3 regions of the Ensifer sp. GW101-20A05 genome follow, and region 3 is predicted to be linked to each of the others. Evidence: riboswitches for the same ligand, from Rfam matches in the RefSeq annotation. Region 3 holds a riboswitch; each other region holds the start of a gene.
What was found. A riboswitch is a leader RNA that binds a small molecule or an ion and turns the genes downstream of it on or off. The one in region 3 is predicted to bind thiamine pyrophosphate.
Positions count from the first base shown of each region.

Region 1 (4,898 bases), 150 kb from region 3:
CGCGCGGTCCCCTCGGGAACGGTCGGTGGACGGATCGCCCTGATATCAAACCCCTCGGCGCGCATCCGCGCCGCAATCCGCACGGCGCGACCGTTGTCGCCGACCGGGACTGGAAGGATCTGCGAGCCGCTGCTTTGGATGCCGAGGGTTTCGGCAAGCGCCCGATTGGCGAAGGTCCGGAGATCATCGAACGCTGCCCGGCGCTGCGGCTCATCCGCCAGTGTCAAAAGAGCCTCGCGCACGGCGGCAGCGATCAGCGGCGATGGCGCCGTGGAATAGATGAAATTGCGGGCACGGTTGACAAGATAGTCGCAAAGCACGGCGTTTGCGCCAACGAGGGCGCCGGAAACGCCGAGCGCCTTGCCGCAGGTATGGAGCACAACGAGATTCCGTCGGCCTTCCAATTCCGCGGCCAGACCACGGCCGTCGGGTCCGAAAACGCCGGTCGCATGCGCTTCGTCGACCACCAGAAAACCATCATGCCGCGCGGCCAGTGCAGCGAGATCCGCAAGCGGCGCCCGGTCGCCATCCATGGAATAGAGGCTTTCAACGGCAATCCACGGATGTCCCATGCCGCCGCGCTTTCGCCAAGTGCCGATCGCATCGGCGAAGGCGTCGACGTCGTTGTGCTTGACCGCGACCGCGCCGGCCCTGCTTGCGGCGATACCCTCATGGGCACTCGCATGGATCAGGGCATCGTGGACGATGATGTCGTCGCGCTGCGGCAGCGTCGAAAACAAGGCGGCATTGGCCGCATAACCGCTGCCGAAGAGCAGCGTTCGCTCCACGCCAAAGAACGCTGCCGCCTCCGCCTCCAGCGCCTCATGTTCCGCATGGTTGCCGCGCAGCAGTCTCGAACCGCCTGATCCAACCGGCAGGCCGCGGTCGATCGCCGCGATGATCGCCGCCTTGAGACGCGGCGAACCGGCAAGCGCCAGATAGTCGTTCGAGGTGAAGTCGACCCCACTGCCGGAGGCGAGTTCGCGGCGGCGCTCCTTGCGTTCAAGGCCGTGAAGCGTCTTCTCGTAGCGGTGGAGCAAGCCCGCGGTCATTCGGCCGCTTCCGGTTCTGTCGTAGGCGCCATCGGCTTCAGCCCGAGGCGGCGGAAGAGTGCCGCATCGTGATCCTCGCCGGGGTTGTCGGCGGTCAGCAGCGTTTCGCCGACGAAGATCGAATTGGCGCCGGCGAAGAAACAGAGTGCCTGCATCTCGTCGCTCATGTCGGTGCGGCCGGCTGAAAGGCGGACGTGAGACGCGGGCATGAGTATGCGGGCGAGTGCGATGGTGCGGACGAAATCGATCGGATCGACGGGCGCCGCATCGGCAAGCTTCGAGCCTGGGATCGGAATCAGCATGTTGATCGGCACGCTTTCGGGGGGCACCGGCAGATTGGCGAGCGTCACCAGCATCGAGATCCGATCGTCAGCCGTCTCGCCCATGCCGAGAATGCCGCCGGCGCAGACCTTGATGCCGGCCTCGCGGACGTTTGCCAACGTTTCCAGCCGGTCGGCAAAGCTGCGGGTGGTGATGATCTCGCTGTAGAAGCGCTCCGACGTATCGACATTGTGGTTGTAGTAATCGAGCCCGGCATCTGCGAGCCGCCCGGATTGTTCCGGCGTCAGCATGCCAAGCGTCATGCAGGTCTCTATGCCGAGCGACCGGACGCCGCGGACCATGGCGACGATCGCCTCCATGTCGCGCTCCTTCGGGCTGCGCCAGGCGGCGCCCATGCAATAGCGCGTCGCGCCGCCATCCCTCGCTTTCCGTGCCTCTGCAAGAACCTGTTCGACTTCCATCAGTTTCGACGCTTTCAGCCGCGTCGGGTAGTGCGCCGACTGGCTGCAATAGCCGCAGTCTTCGGCACAGCCGCCGGTCTTGATCGAGAGCAGGCGGCTCATCTGGATGGCATTGGGGTCGAACTGGGCGCGGTGAACGGACTGCGCACGATACAGAAGGTCGTTGAACGGCAAATTATAGATTTTTTGCGCGTCGGCCAGATTCCAACCGGTTTTGGCGGGTTTGGTGGCTCCCGAGGTCGGCTCGGTCGATCTGTTTGTATCCAGCATGTTCGTTCACTTCCCTGTTTGCGGCAAAGCAAAATAGATAGAATCCATTATTATCTATAATTTTCACAGGCACCGCATCAAGCAACCACCCAAAAGGAGAGTACACTCTACTACTTCAATCATAGCGTGCCTTAATATGATTCAACGGATGCCGACGAGAAGGGCAAATGCCGCAACTCTCCGCCTTGGCGGCATCAGCTGATGGCAATGAGAGCAGCCGCCAAATGCCCAGATTTGCGGACCTTGCGCCTCGCACGATCCGCAGATCTCCCGATCGATGCCCGCTACCGACACCACCGAGCCGCAAGAACACATGCCTTTTCAATTTTTATAGATAATTTTCAGCCGAAGAACCGCACGCGAGGTACACGCCGGCAGCCCTTGACAAAATCCGCTCCAGCCGCTCAGTTTGAAGCATTCACCAGGGGTGTCCCGACAAGGGGCTGAGATTCTGCTAGGCGACTTCCGCGGCGCAGTGACCCGTTGAACCTGATCCAGTTCATACTGGCGTAGGGACGGTGCAGACATCGCTGCCACATTCGCGTTCGCGCGAGCAGATCTCGGCAAGGCGTCCTTCCCTCTCTTCCGGTCCGAACTGGGTCTCCAACAATGGAGCCTCGGCAATGCGTATCTTCATCGCGATTCTGCTTCCTTCAGACCGACGTTCGGCTCGCCGTAGCTGGGCGCATTGACCATGCGCGTCCTGATCAAAGGCGCCGGCGTCGTCGGGCTGACCTTGGCACATGAGCTGATCGGCCGTGGCGTCGAGGTGGCCGTTGCCGAGCGACATCCGGACTTCTGCGGGGCGGCGTCGTGGTTTGCCGGCGGCATGCTGGCGCCCTGGTGCGAACGCGAGAGCGCCGAGGAAACGGTGCTGACGCGCGGCATCGGCGCCATCGACTGGTGGGACCGTGCGCTTCCGGGCGAAGTGTCACGCAACGGCACCCTCGTCGTCGCTCCGCCGCGAGACGTCGGCGAACTCAAACGCTTCGCTTCGCGCACGTCCGGCTTCGAATGGCTCGACGGAGAAGCGATCGCGAGACTGGAGCCGGCGCTTGCCGGTCGCTTCCGAGAGGCGTTGTTCTTCCCCGGCGAGGCGCATCTCGACCCGCGCCGGGCGCTTGTCTTGCTGCGGCAAAAGCTCGTCGAGAACGGCGTCGCCTTCATCGGCGAGGCGGATAATAGCAGCGACAGCGATCTGATCGCCGACTGTAGCGGCGCTTCGCGGATCGGCCCCATCGCCGGCCTGCGCGGCGTGCGCGGCGAGATGCTCTATCTGCAGACCGGCGAAGTGGAATTGTCGCGGCCAGTCCGTCTCATCCACCCGCGCATCCCGCTCTACATCGTACCGCGCGGCAATGGTCTGTTCATGTGCGGCGCGACCATGATCGAAACCGACGACGGCGGTCCGATTGCCGCCCGTTCGCTGATGGAATTGCTGAACGCTGCCTATGCGCTTCACCCCGCCTTCGGCGAGGCGCGCCTTCTCGAAACCGGCACCGGCGTCCGGCCGGCCTTTGCCGACAATCTGCCGCGCGTCATGCGCGCCGGAAACACCATCACGCTCAACGGGCTCTATCGCCACGGCTTCCTGCTTTCACCGGCCTTGGCCGAGGAAGCGGCGAACCTTGCCCTTGCCCAGAACCTGAAGGGAGACGCCGCATGAAATTGACCGTCAACGGCGAGGATCACGACCTCACAGTCACGACCCTTGCCGAACTCCTGGCCGCACTCGACTTCGAAGGGGATTGGCTTGCCACCGCCGTCAACGGCGAGCTGGTGCACCGAGCCGACCGCTCGGCCCATTCCCTCAGCGATCGCGACCGGATCGAAATTCTCTCGCCGATGAAAGGAGGCTGAGACATGCTGACGCTTTATGGACAGGAACTGCGTTCCCGCCTGCTTCTGGGCACCGCCCGCTACCCCTCGCCTGCCGCGCTCGAAGACGCGGTTCGTTCGTCGGCGACCGAGATTGTCACGGTTTCGCTGCGCCGCGAAACCGCCGGCGGCCGTCAGGGCGGCGCTTTCTTCGACCTGATCCGGTCGCTCGGCGTGCACGTGCTGCCCAACACCGCCGGCTGCCACTCGGTGTCGGAGGCGGTGCTGACCGCCAAGATGGCGCGCGAGGTCTTCGGCACCAACTGGATCAAGCTCGAAGTCATCGGTCATCAGGATACGCTTCAGCCCGATGTCTTCGGGCTGGTCGAAGCAGCACGCATCCTTTGCGCCGAAGGCTTCGAGGTCTTCCCCTACACAACCGACGACCTCGTGGTCGGCGAGCACCTCGTCGAGGCCGGATGCAAGGTGCTGATGCCCTGGTGCGCGCCGATCGGCAGCGCCATGGGGCCACAGAACATCCCGGCGCTGCGGGCCATGCGGGCCCATTTTCCGGATATGCCGCTGATAGTCGATGCCGGCATCGGCCGGCCCTCACACGCAACGACAGTGATGGAACTCGGCTTCGATGCGGTTCTGCTCAACACCGCCGTCGCCGGGGCAACGAAACCGGCCCTCATGGCCTCCGCCTTCGCCCGGGCAATCGACGCCGGACGCGATGCCTTCGAGGCGGGCATGCTCGAACCGCGCGATTTTGCCGTTCCCTCCACGCCCGTCATCGGAAAGGCGGTGTTCGCGTGAAACTCGACCCCTTCTACCTCATCGTCGATAGTGCCCAATGGATCGGGCGGCTGGTGCCGCTCGGCGTGAAACTGGTGCAGCTTCGCGTCAAGGACCGTCCGGAAACGGAGCTTCGCGATGAGATCCGCGCGGCCAAGGCGATCTGTGACCGTCATGGGTGCCAGCTCGTCGTCAACGATTACTGGCGCCTCGCAAT
Region 1 covers NZ_JBWKZT010000002.1:230,683-235,580, forward strand. Annotated here, with positions in the region: gene AC070A_RS06185 (8-amino-7-oxononanoate synthase) at 1-1,052, opposite strand, end outside; gene bioB (biotin synthase BioB) at 1,049-2,065, opposite strand; TPP riboswitch at 2,479-2,599, shown strand; gene thiO (glycine oxidase ThiO) at 2,760-3,731, shown strand; gene thiS (sulfur carrier protein ThiS) at 3,728-3,925, shown strand; gene AC070A_RS06205 (thiazole synthase) at 3,929-4,702, shown strand; gene AC070A_RS06210 (thiamine phosphate synthase) at 4,699-4,898, shown strand, end outside.
Region 1: another riboswitch for thiamine pyrophosphate. It lies ahead of thiO (glycine oxidase ThiO); the one in region 3 lies ahead of thiC (phosphomethylpyrimidine synthase ThiC).

Region 2 (4,898 bases), on a different contig from region 3:
CTGCTTCCCTCACGCCCGCCAATCCCGGTTGGTACCAGACGCTTGTTATGAACCATGAGACCAGAAGCGGGAGCATCATTTCACCGACCCTTGCCTATGAGGATCATTCGATCCGTTGGGCCGGCAGTTCGTCGCTCGATCGCGCGGATCATCTGCAGTCGAGCCGGTATGCCGGTTATCCAGTCGGCGCTGTGAACCGCTTAAAGCTGACCCGGGTTGCGACCGCGTCGCTCGAATGCTGCATCATGCCCCGCAAGGCGCTTCTCGACGATACCGGCCTATCGCCCGCCTATCTCGGTGCGTCTCTCAATGGGCTGGATTTCGCCTTGAGGCTGAGCCGCAGGGGCTACGAATCCTATTGGCTGCCCGCCCTGCAGATGCTCGGGTCGGATGAAGCGTCCGGTGCCGTTTCGGCAGCCACGGCCAGGTACGTGGAGCGTGTCGATCAGACGCTGTTTCGCGGCCGCTGGATGCAGACCGTCGAGCCAGAGAACACGACCCATAATGAGGTTTCGACATGAGTGACAAACTCCGCGTGCTGGTCGTCTCGCACGGCCACCCGACCCATTCGCTGGGCGGCGCCGAGATCGCCTCCCACGGCTTGCACAAGGCGTTGAACGGCCTGCCGGGTATCGAATCGATCTACCTTGCCCGCGTCGGAAATCCCGTGCCGCGCCACGGCGCATCGGCGCTGATGAGCCTTCGCCTGGCGATGGACGAAGTGCTCTACCATGCCGAGGACTTTGATCATTTCTTCCTGTCCAACGGCGATACCGACGCGATCCGCCGCGACCTCTTGCGCTTCGTGGGAGACATCAAGCCGGACATCGTCCACTTTCACCATATCATCGGCTTCGGGCTTGAAGCGCTCTATGCGGTGCGCGACGCTTTGCCGAAAGCACGCATCGTCGTGACCTTCCACGAGTACCTGCCGATCTGTCACAACCACGGGCAAATGGTTAAGCGGTCCTCGGGCCAGCTTTGCAATGGCGCTTCGCCAATCAGCTGCCACACGTGTTTCCCCGAAATCCCGGTTTCGCGTTTCGTACGGCGTGAGCAGTTCGTGCGGGGCATGCTGAACCTTGCCGACGCCTTCACCGCCCCGAGTGCTTTTCTCGCCAATCGCTATGTCGAGTGGGGCATCGCTGCCGAGAAGATCTTCGTGATCGAAAACGGCATCGTCCTGGGTGAAAAGACGCCCGCGCGTGAATTGCCTGCGCCGACGGCACGTCGCAATCGTTTTGCCTATTTCGGGCAGATGACGCCCTTCAAGGGCGTTCACGTGCTGATCGACGCGGTATCGCGTGTGCCCGACGATATCTGGGGCGACGATTCAACGCTGATGATCTTCGGCGGCAACCTCGAGCGTCAGCCGACCGAGTATCAGGAGCGCGTCGCGAAACTGATCGAGGACGCCGGCCGTCGCGTCCGCTTTTACGGCTCCTACCAGAACCAGGACATGCCGAGGCTGATGCGATCGGTCGATTGGGTTGTGATGCCCTCGGTCTGGTGGGAAAACTCACCGATCGTGATCCAGGAGGCGCTTCACCATGGCAGGCCGATCATTTGCTCCGACATCGGCGGCATGGCCGAGAAGGTTCGCGACCGGCTGGACGGCTATCATTTCCGGACCGGCAGCGCGCAAGATCTTGCTGATCGACTGATCGATGTGCTGAGCACGCCAAGGTCATGGGACAACCTCAGGGCAACGCTTAGGCGCCCAATGAGCCATGTCGACTGCGGCCGCGAACATGTCGCGCTCTACCGGAAACTGCTCAAAGAGGAGCAGCCGGTTCACCCGAGCGCCGCTGTGGCCTGAACCGAAAAGCGCTCTGTCCTCGTCTCTCACATTGCATTTACAAGTGACCGACTTCCCGACTCGACGGCCATTCCATTGCTTATCGGGCAATGGAATGGCCTGGTTTTTTAAAAGTCAACTTGAACGGTGAAACCGGCACCAAGCGCCGGAATGGAATTAATCGCCGTTCGGTTCCCACCATCGATGGAAGTGGTGAACCGGTCCCCGACCCTGCCCGATTTTGAGCGCTGCTGCGGCAACAAGCGCCTCATGCAGATAGGTCTTGGCGGCGGTAACCGCGTCTTGAAGTGTCTGCCTACGGGCAAGACCGGCGGCGATTGCGGCAGAGAGCGTGCAGCCGGTGCCATGATCGTTCCTCGTTTCAACCCGCGGGCGCGACAGGCGCAAAGCGTTGTCCCCGTTGAAGAGGATATCAGCCGCTTCGTCGCCGCTGGCATGCCCGCCTTTCATCAGCACGGCGCGCGCACCAAGCTTCAGGAGCATCTCCGCCTGGCGGCCCATTTCTGTCTCGCTTTCGGCAACGCTACGCCCCGTCATCAGTGCCGCTTCGGGCAGGTTCGGTGTCACGATAAGCCCAAGCGGCAGCAATTCCTCTTTGAGCGTCGCGATCGCATCCGGACGTAACAAAATGTCCCCTGAAGTGGCGACCATCACCGGATCGATGACTGCTAAATGCCCGTATCGCTTCAGGCCGGTCGCGATCGCAGCAATGGTCTCCTGGCGGGACATCATGCCGATCTTAACCGCGCCGACGGCGAGATCCGAAAACACCGCATCGATCTGGGCTGCGACCACGGCCGGCGAGATGTCCTCGACGGCCGTGACCCCGCGGGTGTTTTGCGCGGTGATGGCCGTGATCACGCTGGCACCATAGACGCCGAGCGCCGAAAACGTCTTCAGATCCGCCTGGATACCGGCACCGCCACCGGAATCTGAGCCTGCGATGGTAACGGCGATGGAGGTCATGCCTGGCTCCGCTGAAATGTAGAAGCGGGTCCAATGATGTCGAGCGCGCACTCAAGCCACCGGCTCAAACACGCGCAAACTGAGGCGGGTCTTCCATACAACCTCGAAGAATCCGACAGATTGAGCCGATGGGTCGGTCGTCCCGTCCCCCGGAGTTCTTCGTCGCTACATTCTAAACGGCGTATTGGCACCAGCGATCTCCCGAAACCAAAATCACGGAGATCCAGATGAACGGCGAAGACGCGGGGGTGCCAGAGAGGCCCTTGCCGTTCCTACGCCGGTATGATCCGGATCAGGTTCAAGGGTCTGGCTCACCGCCATCTCAGCACTGTCAGGTGCGCCCCTCGGCAGGCATGAATGCTATGGGAGCGTGGCAGGGGATGTCAATTGCTTGAGTTTAGCGGGCCCGTATATGCGTCGGCTCGACGCGGAAGACGGAGGACCTGAAAGGAAACAACCAGCAAAAAGGCCCCTTTTGCCTCGAGAGCATAAGGAGCCTTCCGTCTGAGCGTTCGACTTCACAGACCTTGGCAGACTATCCACCTGAAGGCCGTTAAGGCAAGGGGATTTCGAACGCGAGCCTATGCAATCCCGGAGTGATTTGGTCGGCAGCACTACCGATTCACTCAGTGGCGACGGGCCTTCCACGCATAACGATAGATGTTAGGCGCCTCATCGCATCATATCACCGCAATGTTTTGAGAATTGCACTTGCTCGGTCCAAGGCGGCTTCCGCTGCACGCGGTTCGGGTGTGACAGACAGAATATCGCGGTGTGCCATTGCGAGCACGACCTGCAACACTTCATCAGGCCAGCAGAATGAGGTGCCATCGGTCGGGGCCGCGATCGCCGGCTAGCCAATATCTCGTCGTTCGGCCAGCGCATGATCGTCTTTATCGCACGGCCTCCCCCACCCAATTCGTGACGCAGCGCCGCCGCAACGGCGGCAAAGTAGTCGTCTTAGCGGCGCGCGCTGATGCTGTAACCATTGTGCCTGTATTCGGAACCATACTGCTCACCTCCCCGGTCGATACTCCGGCATTCTGACCTCAATTCACACATGATATACCGGCACGTCATGGTTATCGGTTGGACTGAGAACGGCGACGAACACCCCCCTCGGACGAGCGACGCAAGGTTCGCGCGGCGATCTACGTTCGGATGTCGACCGAGCATCAGAAGTACTCGACCGACAACCAGATCGCCGCCATCGAGCGCTGCCCGCCAAGCGTCGCTTCGAAATCGCGTGGACATACGCCGACGAAGGAAAAAGCGCCAGATATCTTGGCAGAGTTCCAAAAGATCTCGGAGCTTCGGAAGGCAGCGTAGGAAACCGGTCCCTGCATGTTGCTGAACGGCTGCAGGAAATTTCTGACCGCAATGTTCTATTTAGCTGTCCGCTTAGTGCACTGGTTCTCTCGCTTGATGCAAGCTATCTCCGCCGTCGAGCATTCGGCAACGCCGTTGACGATCGCGCAATGCGAGCACTGGTCGGTGAACTCCAGGCAATCCGGATTGGCCTTGATGAAGTCCTGCAGACTAACATTCTCAGTCTGTCGCGGCTCAGGAATGATATCTGCAACGGGCATATCCGCCGCGTAAGCGCTCGCCATTCCCGCCATGGTGATCGCGAGGCAAACCGCGTCACGGAAGCTGAAATGGCTCATCCATTTGGTCCTCCTGAAGGCAAATCCGGACGCGGCGCAAACGGCTCTCCGTCGGGAATTGCGCAATTTCTGAGAGTGCCATCACAACAACCGTTGAGCAAGCGACCTTCCGGCGCTGCCCTCACCCCAGCTCATTGCGGATCGCCCGCATGAACACCCGTGCGCCCATGCCGATCAGCTCGTCAGGAAAATCATAGTCCGGATTGTGCAGCCGCGCGTGGTTCTCGCCGGCGCCAAGGAAGAACATCGCCGCGGGCGCCACCCGCCCGAAGAGCCCGAAATCCTCCGAGCCCTTCATCGGCAACACGCCCTCGCCGTGATCGTGGCTGACGCCCTCCTCGTCCATGGCGCGTTCCAGCGCGATGACTGCCGCTTCCGCATTGCTGCATTGGTGGAACACGTCCTCATGGCCGATCGTAACCTTCAGCCCCGCAGCCTCCGTCTCC
Region 2 covers NZ_JBWKZT010000028.1:21,416-26,313, forward strand. Annotated here, with positions in the region: gene AC070A_RS33385 (hypothetical protein) at 1-521, shown strand, start outside; gene AC070A_RS33390 (glycosyltransferase family 4 protein) at 518-1,819, shown strand; gene thiD (bifunctional hydroxymethylpyrimidine kinase/phosphomethylpyrimidine kinase) at 1,976-2,785, opposite strand; TPP riboswitch at 3,038-3,140, opposite strand; gene AC070A_RS33400 (hypothetical protein) at 4,171-4,452, opposite strand; partial or broken gene AC070A_RS33405 (M20/M25/M40 family metallo-hydrolase) at 4,574-4,898, opposite strand, start outside.
Region 2: another riboswitch for thiamine pyrophosphate. It lies ahead of thiD (bifunctional hydroxymethylpyrimidine kinase/phosphomethylpyrimidine kinase); the one in region 3 lies ahead of thiC (phosphomethylpyrimidine synthase ThiC).

Region 3 (4,898 bases):
CACGCACAAAGAGTTGAGCGGATTTCCGCACAGGTCACCTGGAAGTCTGAGCGAAAAAATGCACAATCGCGCCATGTTCAGTGCCCTATCCGCCCCCCTCAACCTGGCAGATCTCGACCGGTCGATGCGCCGCACCTGGCTGGTGTTCGCCGGCCTCGCTCTGGCGCTGCTCGTCGCCGGCCTTCTGTTCGCCGGTGAATATGGACGCAACCAGGCGCTCGAAACCGTCGACGCCCAGAGCCGGATCGATGCCAATCTGAAAGCCTCGCTGCTGCGCGCCGTGCTCGAACGTCAGCGCTCGACGCCGCTGGTGCTGGCCGACGACGTCGAGGTGAAAGCAGCGCTTTCGACCCGCGACGGCCAGGCGCTGCAGCGGTTGAACGAGAAGCTGCAGGCACTTGCCGCCAACACGGACGCCGCCGTCATTTATGTGATCGGCAACGACGGCGTCGCGGTCGCCGCCAGCAACTGGCGTGAGCCGACGAGCTTCGTCGGCAACGACTACGCCTTCCGCGAATATTTCCGCATGGCGATGCGGGACGGCAAGGCGGAGCATTTCGCCATGGGCACGGTCAGCAAACGGCCGGGACTCTATATCTCCCGGCGGGTGCAGGGGCAGGACGGCCCGATCGGCGTCGTCGTCGCCAAGCTCGAGTTCGACGATGTGGAAGCGGAGTGGCTCGCCTCCGGCAAGCCGGTCTATGTTACCGACCGGCGCGGCATCGTGCTCATCACCAGTTTCCCGTCCTGGCGCTTCATGACCACCAGAACCATTCCGCGCGATCGTGTCGCTGCGATCCGCGACAGCCTGCAATTCGGCGATGCCTCGCTGCTGCCGCTGCCGTTCCGCGACATCGAGCCGACCAGCGACGGCTCCAGCGAGCTGCATGCGCTGCTGCCCGGCGACAGCGAGCGGCGGTTCCTGCGGGTCGAAACCATGGTTCCGACCACGAGCTGGCGGCTGGAGCAACTGGCGCCATTGGATGGGGCGGTCTCGGCGGCAACCCGCGAGGCCCGGCTGATTGCGCTGGCCGTGATCGTGCCGCTGCTTGCGCTTGCGGCCTTCCTCCTGCGTCGTCGCCAGGCCCTGACCTTGGTTGCGACAAGGGAGCGTGCCGCGCGCGATGAACTGGAGCACCGCGTGGCGGAGCGCACCCAGGATCTCAGCCTTGCGCGTGATCATCTCGAAACGGAGATTGCCGATCACCGGCGCACCGGCGAGAAGCTCCAGGCCGTGCAGCAGGAACTGGTTCAGGCGAACCGTCTGGCGATCCTCGGCCAGGTGGCCGCCGGCGTCGCCCACGAGATCAACCAGCCGGTCGCGACCATCCGCGCCTATGCCGACAATGCCCGCACCTTCCTCGACCGGGGGCAGCAGCAAACGGCGGTGGAGAACCTCGTCAGCATCGCCGAGCTGACCGAAAGGGTCGGTACCATCACCGACGAACTCCGCAGCTTTGCCCGCAAGGGCCGCTTCGTCGCCGAGCCGACACCGATGCGCGAGGTGATCGAGGGCGCCTTGATGCTGCTTCGCAGCCGCTTTGCCGGCCGCATGGATGCCATCGTCATCGACCTGCCGGAAAACGGGCTCAGCGTTTACGGCAGCCGCATCCGTCTTGAACAGGTCCTGATCAATCTCCTGCAGAATGCCTTGGAGGCACTCGGCGAGCGCAGCGATGCCGAGATCCGCGTGCGCTGTGAGGAGGACCCTTCCGGCACGGTCTTGCTTGTCGTTACCGACAACGGCCCCGGCATACCACAGCATATCCGCGAGGATCTGTTCACGCCGTTCAACACCTCGAAGGACGAAGGGCTCGGCCTTGGACTCGCCATCTCCCAGGAGATCGTCGCCGACTATGGCGGCGAGATATCAGTCGAAACCAGCGACAAGGGCACCGTCTTCACGGTGCGCCTGAAGAGGGCCTGAGCGATGCAGCCATCCGTCTACCTCATCGACGACGACAACGATCTGCGCAAGGCGATGACGCAGACGCTGGAGCTCGCCGGATTCGCCGTCACTTCGCTTGCAAGCGCCGCCGAAGCCTTGGGAACCCTCGACGCGAATTTTGATGGCATTGTCGTCAGTGATATCCGCATGCCCGGCATCGACGGGCTGCAGCTCTTTCGCCGCATCGCTGCCTTCGATGCCGACCTGCCCGTGATCCTGGTGACCGGCCACGGCGACATACCGATGGCAGTTCAGGCGCTGCAGGATGGCGTCTACGACTTCATCCCAAAACCCTTTGCCGCCGACCGGCTGGTGCAGAGCGTGCGCCGCGCGCTGGAAAAGCGCAGTCTCGTCATGGAGAACCGCGCGCTCAAACGGGCGGCCGAAACGGCCGGCGACAGCCTGCCGCTGATCGGCCAGACGCCGGTCATGGAGCGCTTGCGCCAGACGATCCGGCACATCGCCGACACGGATGTCGACGTGCTCGTCGCCGGTGAAACCGGCAGCGGCAAGGAGGTGGTCGCGACGCTGCTCCACAATTGGAGCCGGCGCCGCGACGGCAATTTCGTGGCGCTGAACTGCGGCGCGCTGCCGGAAACGGTGATCGAGAGCGAACTCTTCGGTCACGAACAGGGCGCCTTCACCGGCGCCCTGAAGAAGCGTGTGGGCCGGATCGAACACGCGAGCGGCGGCACGCTATTCCTCGACGAGATCGAGGCGATGCCGCCGGCGACCCAGGTCAAGATGCTGCGCGTTCTCGAAGCCCGCGAGATCACGCCGCTCGGCACCAACCAGGTGCGCCCCGTCGATATTCGCGTCATCGCCGCCGCCAAGATCGATCTCGGCGACCCGGCCCAGCGCGGGGACTTTCGTGAAGATCTCTACTTCCGATTGAACGTCGTAACGCTGTCGATCCCGCCGCTGCGCGAGCGCCGCGATGATATCCCGCTGCTCTTTTCGCACTTCCTGACGCGGGCGGCGGAGCGCTTCAAGCGGGACGTGCCTCACGTCTCGCCGGCAGTGCAGCAACACCTGATGACCCATGCCTGGCCCGGCAATGTGCGCGAACTCTCACATTTTGCCGAACGCGTGGCGCTCGGCGTCGAAGGCCCGCTGGGACAGCCGGTTGCGCCAGCAGAACAGCCGGGTTTCGCGCTACCGGAACGGCTCGAACACTACGAGGCAGAGATCCTGAAGGAAGTGCTTCGCGCCCAGCGCGGCGACGTCAAGGCGACGATCGAGGCGCTCGGTATTCCGCGCAAGACATTCTACGACAAGCTCCAGCGCCACGGCATCAACCGAGCCGACTATGCGGAGCGCGGCGTTCCGGAAAAATCCGGCAGCTAACTCTCGTCAGCGGCCAAAATACACCCAAAAATTGCATCTTCGTCGACGGGCGAATTCGCGCTTGACGACCCGTGCCGTTCGATGGCTATCTCTTGGGCATTCACCAGGGGGGTCCCGCAAGGGGCTGAGATTCTGCTGGATGGCCGGCTTACCGGCTGTGGCGCAGTGACCCGTTGAACCTGATCCAGTTCATACTGGCGTAGGGACGGTGCAGATATCGAAGCCAGGATTCCGTGCGTCCAGCACCTGGCGGAGCGTCTTTCATCCTTCCGGCATCAGAACTGGGTCTCCAATCGCAAACTTGGAGCCTCGTCATGAATATTGCCACAAAGCCCACCCCTCTCACGGTCACCCAAGGCCCGCTTCCCGCCTCCCGCAAGGTCCACAAATCAGGCATCCTCCACCCGGATATCCGCGTGCCGATGCGCGAGATCGCGCTGCACCCGACCTCCGGCGAGCCGCCGGTTACCGTCTACGATTCCTCCGGCGCCTATACCGCCGACGATGCGGAGATCAGCATCGAGGCGGGGCTGCCGCGACTCCGTCGCAACTGGATCGTCGGGCGCGGCGACGTGGAAACCTACGAGGGGCGCATCGTCCGTCCTGAAGACAACGGTTTTGCCAGCGGCGACCGGCTGACGCCGACCTTCCCGTTCCAGCACGCGCCGCTCAAGGCGACTGGCGGCAAGGCGGTAACGCAGCTTGCCTACGCCCGCGCCGGCATCATCACGCCGGAGATGGAGTTCGTGGCGATCCGCGAGAACCTCGGCCGCGATGCGGCACGCGCGATAGCTCGCGACGGCGAAAGCTTCGGCGCCCATATCCCCGACCATGTGACACCGGAGTTCGTGCGCCAGGAAATCGCCAGCGGCAGAGCGATCCTGCCCGCCAACATCAACCATCCGGAATCCGAGCCGATGATCATCGGGCGGAACTTCCTGGTGAAAATCAACGCCAATATCGGCAACTCCGCTGTCACCTCGTCGATGGCCGAGGAGGTCGAGAAGATGGTCTGGGCGACGCGGTGGGGCGCCGATACGGTTATGGACCTTTCGACCGGCCGCAACATCCACAACATCCGCGAATGGATCATCCGCAATTCACCGGTGCCGATCGGCACCGTGCCGCTCTACCAGGCTCTGGAAAAGGTCAATGGCATTGCCGAGGACCTCAACTGGGAGGTCTATCGCGACACGCTGATCGAGCAGGCCGAACAGGGCGTCGATTATTTCACCATCCATGCTGGCGTACGCCTGCACTACATCCCGCTCACCGTCGATCGCGTCACCGGCATCGTCTCCCGCGGCGGCTCGATCATGGCCAAGTGGTGTCTGCATCACCACAAGGAAAGCTTCCTCTACGAGCATTTCGAGGAGATCTGCGACATCTGCCGCGCCTATGACGTCTCCTTCTCGCTCGGCGACGGATTGCGCCCGGGCTCGATCGCCGATGCCAACGACGCGGCGCAGTTTGCCGAACTCGAAACGCTCGGCGAACTCACCAAGATCGCCTGGGCGAAGGATTGTCAGGTGATGATCGAGGGCCCCGGCCACGTGCCGATGCACAAGATCAAGGAGAACATGGACAAGCAGCTCGCCGTCTG
Region 3 covers NZ_JBWKZT010000002.1:79,604-84,501, forward strand. Annotated here, with positions in the region: gene AC070A_RS05480 (sensor histidine kinase) at 59-1,927, shown strand; gene AC070A_RS05485 (sigma-54-dependent transcriptional regulator) at 1,931-3,295, shown strand; TPP riboswitch at 3,391-3,519, shown strand; gene thiC (phosphomethylpyrimidine synthase ThiC) at 3,610-4,898, shown strand, end outside.